3 regions of the Lysinibacillus sp. FSL W8-0992 genome follow, and region 1 is predicted to be linked to each of the others. Evidence: riboswitches for the same ligand, from Rfam matches in the RefSeq annotation. Region 1 holds a riboswitch; each other region holds the start of a gene.

Region 1 (2,276 bases):
ATAAAGCTTTAACATCACAGCTTTATGTGCCACAGTAATTTTCACTGTGCTAGTAATATCCGTTTGTAAACCAGGTTTTTTACTAAATGCATTTGTGGCTTGATTTAGTGCTAAAACTTTTGCATCTATTTCTTCTTGACTGGCATTTTCATCTGCGATTAGTTCCTGTGCGTCTATAATTTCATTTGTATATGCATCTATTTCAGCTTGAGTAACCCAGTAATCAGTAGGAGCTACATCTTTTCCATCTAAACTTACTTTCACAGAAGCTTTTGTTTGTTCAGCTTGTTGAACCGCTGTTTGCAAAGCTGTTTTATCAGCTTTAACGATTTCTTCCCCTTCTCCATTTAAAGCAGCATTTAAATGGGTAAGTGCTGCATCCACATTTGTTTGACTACTCTCCATATTTTTAAGCTGCACGTAGGCGGCGTCATAAGAAGACTTTACTTGTTCATTTGCTAAAATTTCGTTTTTAGTTGGCGAGCTATTAATTTCGGCAATTTTCGCTGTTAACTCGTCTTTATTCGCTGGAGTAATTAAACTACTTCCCTCTAAGCCACCACCTAAATCTGCTCCATACCCCCATACTGTAAACTGCCATCTAATGATATCACCATCTTCTGGGAACCATTCAGAAGCACCTCGAGGAATAAAGTTATTATTTACAGCTACCATCCAGCCCGACATAGTTGTATAGTCCATTTGATTTAACCAGTCGGATTCTATTCTTCCATCAACTGGACCAGATTCATCAAGAATGTATTTTGGGACGCTCACTTCTCCAGGATCAGGATCAAAGACCCCTGATAAGTAAAAGCTTTCTTCTACAGACCCTGTAATGTCATAGTTGCCTTCTCCTAACAGGTTAACTATAACCTTAGCTATATTATCCCCTTCATAAAAAGGAACACGAACAGGTTCCTTTATGTATCCCTGCCCAAGTGTAAACTTCTCTACGGAAACCGTCACATAACCTTTAGGTTCAGTATTATTAAATATCGTCGCACTATCATTACTGGTAATAGGAGATAGTTCGCTTTCCGTTTGCTCGGTCATTTCTTTCTCTAATGATTCTTCATTAGTTTGAATACTAGAATCTGTTTCTAACTCACTAGCATCATTTTGTTGTGTCTCAGCGAATGCAACGGGTGATAATAACGAAAATGATAAGATAAAGACAATCGCTATATTCAACCATTTTTTATAAAAGTCCATTTCTTTCCCCCCAATTTTTATAGATGAATGCGCTTGCAATAACTAGAAAATAAAAAAGATGCTTCTCTAATAAAAGAGAGAGCATCCAAGGAAAACAGAAAAAGGCTCAAAATACTATTTGCCTGTCCATCTATTTGCCGTAAATTCTCCTAGCTTCCGAAGAGATTTAATACGATGAAATAAAGGCAGGTCTCCTGGCTTGTGTACCCTAATCAGAACCTTCCCATCTACTTGAGGCATTTTTCCTCGTTTGACAGTGGTGTTTTCTGGGGTCATCTACACATACAGTTGCGGAAACAGCTTCGGATTTGCACCGAATTCCCTATTAAGCTCTTAAAAGAGCACCTTTATTCTGCATTCGCTATTCACTTAATGCTAAGTTTAGCATAGTTTCCATTTTTTCAAAATAGTTAAAAAAAACAATCATTAATAATTATCTAAAAATAATGAAGTTGAATCTGCTTATATTTGCATTGATATCGCATATTATGTTCTTCTTATTTGCAATTCTATATTTAAGCACAAAAGTATTATCAATAAAAAACGCCAGAGCAATAATACTCTGACGTTGAAATCATTATTTTGTCGTTACTTTTCTTCCGTACGTCATCCATCTCCACACTTTTTCCAATGGCCCAATTTTGAAAAATTTAAAATAAATGATACTAAAGATGATTTGAATTACAAAAATCATAATGGCAATGATGACAATATAGGAAGTCGAAAGTACTTCGAGTCCCATGAGCGATATAATAGCTAACCCTATAAAACTCTGAGCTAAGTAATTTGTAAATGCCATCTGACCTACCCGTCCAATTGGCTGTAGCATTTTTACAACATTTTTGTGTTCTAGAATCAGGAATAAACTCGCTAAATAAAAATATGTAGTCGGGATTACACCTAAACCTAGTACTAATTGAAGCTTTTGATCATCATTTTGAGATGCAAACCAAATCCAACTAGATATAGCTACAAATATTGGAGCTGTTACATATAAGACCAACTTTATTTGTTTGGTAAGTTGTCTCACATTTCTTATCCAGTCAGCTTTTGCTACTAGA
Region 2 (2,276 bases), 840 kb from region 1:
CCCGATTCAACATCGCCAAAAATGTTTTTACCACCAGCAACTGTGACAAGTTCATCCATAAAGTTTTGTGCCGCTGTAAAGACTTCCTTGTCCCCACTATCGAAAACTAGAACACGTAATTCTTCTTCACCTTGTGGTAACTTTGCGCGAACAGCATCAACATCCTTTGTCATCTGTTCAATTAATGCCTCTCCGCGGTCTTCAACACGGAAGATTTTTGCAATATTACGGATATCCGTAAATATATCCTCTAACGTTGGTTTTGTAATACTTGAAGAAGTATGTAAATATGTGTGAATACCAAGTGCTTCTAACTCTTCTGGTGTACCAACACCCTTTTCGCTAAAGCCACTTTTCCACCCAGCGTATAAAAAATCCGCTTCACTATCAATTACTTGTTCTTTTGTCGGATACTGCTCCGCTATCACTGGTACTTTATCGTAAGCTGCTTGTAAAGGTTCATAAATTTTATCATCTAAATAAGCAGTACCAACCATTGAATCTTCTAAACCTAATGCTAGCATTATTTCTGTAACGTGCTGATTTAAGCTAATCGCCTTTTTAGGAGCTTCTGTATAAACTTGTGTCGTATCGTTATTATCAATTGTTACTTCTTTTGCCTCTGCTTGTGCTGGTTCAATGTTTTCACTTTGTGCAGCTGATTCTGAATCATCTTTTGCACTACAAGCGCCTAAAATGCTCAATAGTGCCATCGCAAGAACTAGCCACATGCCTTTCCATTTGTTCATGTTTGTTTCTCCTTTAGTTTGTAATTTTTCATCTTTATAGTAAGAAATCAATGACTTCTTTGCTACTGATTACGAGCACTTCTTGACGCTTCATTTCCTGGTAAAAGCATGAATTGCTGTTTGCTACGGTTCCTGCTTAAACTACTGTACTTCAAAATGGACACAAAAAACCCTCTTGTTTCCAAGAGGGCGGCATAGTGAAAAAACAATGGTTATTCAACCAATCACTATTCCCATCCTCGTGGTGTTAAGTAAAATAATATATATTGGCAGGTATCCTGGCTTAGGTTCAACGTTTATACGTCTTCCCATAGTTAAACTACAGTGACTGTGTTGTATAAACTCCCCATTTACAGTTGCGGGACAGCATCGGATTTACACCGATTTCCCTTTTAAGCAAATGATAGAAACCATTTGCACCAATATATAGAAGTATTAAGTTATAAAAATAGCCTAGCAGAAGTAATTTTTGTTTTCAATCACACAAAAAAATCCATAACTAATAATTATGAATAATTGACTACTATTCAAACATAAACGAGAACTATTCTACTCGAAATGTTTTTTAGCACTATCTGTTACAATAGGAATATAGGAAAAATAGAAATGAGGATTTTTTATGTATAAAACGATTGGTGTGCTCGCACATGTCGATGCAGGAAAGACAACCTTTTGTGAACAACTACTATTCCATACGAACAGTATTCAAACGCGTGGAAGAGTCGATCACCAAGATACTTTTTTAGATAATCATACTATCGAACAAGCTCGTGGTATTACCATTTTTGCCGAACAAGGACGGATGCAAATTGGGGATGATACATACACACTAATTGATACACCTGGGCATGTCGACTTTTCACCAGAGATGGAACGCGCAATTCGTGTAATGGATTACGCCATTATTATCGTAAGCGCTGTAGAGGGTGTACAAGGACATACTGAAACCGTGTGGCAATTGCTACGTCAATACAACGTCCCAACCTTCTTCTTTATTAATAAGATAGATCGTGAAGGCGCTGATGTAGATGCCGTTATGAAGCAGCTTCGAAAGGAATGTTCGAAGGACGTACTTTTAATAGAAGACCCATTGCGTACAGATTATGTCCAGAGCCACATTGCTGAATGGCTAGCTGAACGTGATGAACAACTACTCGATGCCTATTTGACAGAAACTCTCGATGCACAAACATGCCTATTACAGTTGCAAAAGTTGATTAAACAAGAGCAAGCATTTCCTTGCTTTACTGGTGCGGCATTAAAGGATATTGGAATAAAAGAATTTTTATCACAGCTCCCTCTACTTACGGAGACTCGATTCGACCATCAAGCACCATTTCAAGGTGAGGTATTTAAAATCCGCCATGATGGAACTCAACGGTTAACGTTTATCAAAGCATTGCAAGGAACTTTACATACACGCCAAGACTTTACATTTGGTGATGTGACTGAAAAAATAACTGAAATTCGTTTATATAATGGTAGCCGTTTTGACACAACACAAGAAGTGCAAGCAGGAGAAATTTT
Region 3 (2,276 bases), 2.6 Mb from region 1:
TATCGTCCATTTCAAAAAGCTTCTTATGTGGCGTTCTTCCCATGCTCACCAAATCTTTTACATTAAAGTCGAATAACACAGGTGTTTCCTGACTAACTACGGCTAAATTTTTTGCAATCGCTCTACTTGATTGCTGAAAAATATCTTCCTCATTCAATAATACTGTTCCACTTTCGGGCTTTAATAACCGATACATATTTTTCAATAGTGTCGACTTTCCACTACCATTAGGACCAATTAAACCGACAAATTGCTTTTCCTTTATTTGAATGCTTACTTCTTTTAATATGCGCTGATCATGAATGGAGAATGATACATGCTTCGCCTCTAATGTCATACCTTTAATCTCCTTCACCAAATGAATAATTGTTACGGCGTAGTAGCCAAATGAAAAATGGACCGCCACAAAAGGCAGTAATGATTCCAATTGGCATTTCTTCTGGAGCTATTATCACGCGGGCAATCGCATCTGCCCAAACTAAGAAAATCCCTCCTAATAATGCGCTAATAGGGATAACATATTTATAATTAGACCCTACTATTAATCGCACGATATGCGGAATTATTAAACCAACAAACCCAATGGAGCCACTTACCGCAACGAGCACACCTGTTAGTAATGATACGAGTAGTATCAATTGAATTCGAAATTGTTGAAGATTAACACCTAATGTGACCGCCGCTTCTTCCCCAAGTAGTAATAAATTTAAATTTCGATAATGTAGCCATAACAAACCAAAAACGATGAAAAAGATAATAGCTGGAATGAATAAATTACTCCATTTTGCGCCCGCAAGACTTCCAAGCATCCAATACATAACGGCTTTTATACCGCCCTCTTCCTTAGACATCATTAACATAAAATTTGAAGTAGCAGATAATATAAACGATACAGCCATTCCTGCTAGCAACAAACGGAAAATAGAAATACGTCCCCCTACACGTGACAAGAAAAATACCAACACAATTGCTATAAAGGAGCCTAGAAAAGCAGCTACTGAAAGGGCGTAAATACCTAAAAATGAAAAAGCGCCTAAAATGATGACAGCCGTGGCACCAACTGTCGCACCTGAAGAAATACCTAAAATATATGGATCTGCAATAGAATTACGGACAAGTGCTTGCACAGCTGCTCCAGCAATAGCTAAACCTGCTCCAACAATGGCTGCAAGCATGACACGTGGGACACGTATTTGCCATATAATAATTTCTTGTGAGCGGCTCCAATCAGGCTCTATCGTATTTGAGAAAATAGGAATTTTCGAGAAAATAACCTTCCATACATGTAGCGGTGTAATTGACACTGAGCCAATCATAATAGCAACCGTCATTGAAGCAATCAGTACTAAAAGAAGGGTCAATGAAAATAGCATAAATTTTTTATTCATTTGCTTATTAACTCCTTATCAATCTTGATAAATACGAAGCAATAAAAAAGGGTATTCTACGCACGAATGCATAGAAATACCCTAGGTTAAACAAAGTTGGAGAAGTATCCATCAATTGTCCGTAATTGCTTGCATCCTCGTGGGCATTACAGGTATGAACTAATTGGCAGGTCTCCTGGCTTCGATTCAACGTTACTATGATTGCCTTCCCATTCTAAAAACAGTGGCTACTACATCATAGAACTCCTCGTTACAGTTGCGGGACAGCGTCGGACTTACACCGACTTCCCTTTTAAGTGGCACTTGTTAACAAGCGTCACACCATTAGTTTCTGAAATTTTAAAATTATGACGATTCTATCATACATAATTATCGTAGTCTATAGCTTCTTTCATCTAGGAATCAATCTTTCCTCTTTTCAACTTCATACAAATGGATTTTGCACAAAACCTAATCCATAATTTCTGCACATTTACTTGTTACATTAAAGACAAATAAATAGTAAGGAGGAAATTCATATGGTATTAAAAAGAAATTTTTTCCTAGGCTTTATAGCAGCAATGGCTTTACTAATATTATCAGCTTGCTCTGACGATGCAGCGAAGACGGACTCTGCTAATGGTGACGCAATGGACCATAGTGCAGAAACAGGCCATGGAGAAGAGATGAATCATTCCAGCTCGGGTGAAGTTCCATCCACTTTAAAAACTGCTAAAAACCCTAAATTCCCTGTAGGCAGTACTGCTATTATTAAGGAAGGACATATGTCTGGGATGGCAGGCGCCGAAGCAACGATTGTTGGGGCATATGATACAACTGCCTATATTATCTCCTATGAACCGACTACTGGTGGAAAGAAAATAGAAAATCATAAATGGGTAATACATG

What was found. Region 1 has a riboswitch for cobalamin ahead of NSQ74_RS19355 (S-layer homology domain-containing protein). Riboswitches for the same ligand answer to the same signal wherever they lie in the genome.
Region 2: linked by a shared signal. The riboswitch ahead of NSQ74_RS15220 (ABC transporter substrate-binding protein) and the one ahead of NSQ74_RS19355 (S-layer homology domain-containing protein) in region 1 are both predicted to bind cobalamin.
Region 3: linked by a shared signal. The riboswitch ahead of NSQ74_RS06175 (FecCD family ABC transporter permease) and the one ahead of NSQ74_RS19355 (S-layer homology domain-containing protein) in region 1 are both predicted to bind cobalamin.

The regions. Positions count from the first base shown of each region.
Region 1 is NZ_JBBOZQ010000001.1:3,853,389-3,855,664, forward strand. It holds gene NSQ74_RS19355 (S-layer homology domain-containing protein) at 1-1,215, opposite strand, end outside; cobalamin riboswitch at 1,383-1,579, opposite strand; gene NSQ74_RS19360 (DUF418 domain-containing protein) at 1,793-2,276, opposite strand, start outside.
Region 2 is NZ_JBBOZQ010000001.1:3,010,799-3,013,074, reverse strand. It holds gene NSQ74_RS15220 (ABC transporter substrate-binding protein) at 1-749, opposite strand, end outside; cobalamin riboswitch at 1,001-1,188, opposite strand; gene NSQ74_RS15215 (translation factor GTPase family protein) at 1,369-2,276, shown strand, end outside.
Region 3 is NZ_JBBOZQ010000001.1:1,270,760-1,273,035, reverse strand. It holds gene NSQ74_RS06180 (heme ABC transporter ATP-binding protein) at 1-337, opposite strand, end outside; gene NSQ74_RS06175 (FecCD family ABC transporter permease) at 342-1,388, opposite strand; cobalamin riboswitch at 1,537-1,729, opposite strand; gene NSQ74_RS06170 (YdhK family protein) at 1,907-2,276, shown strand, end outside.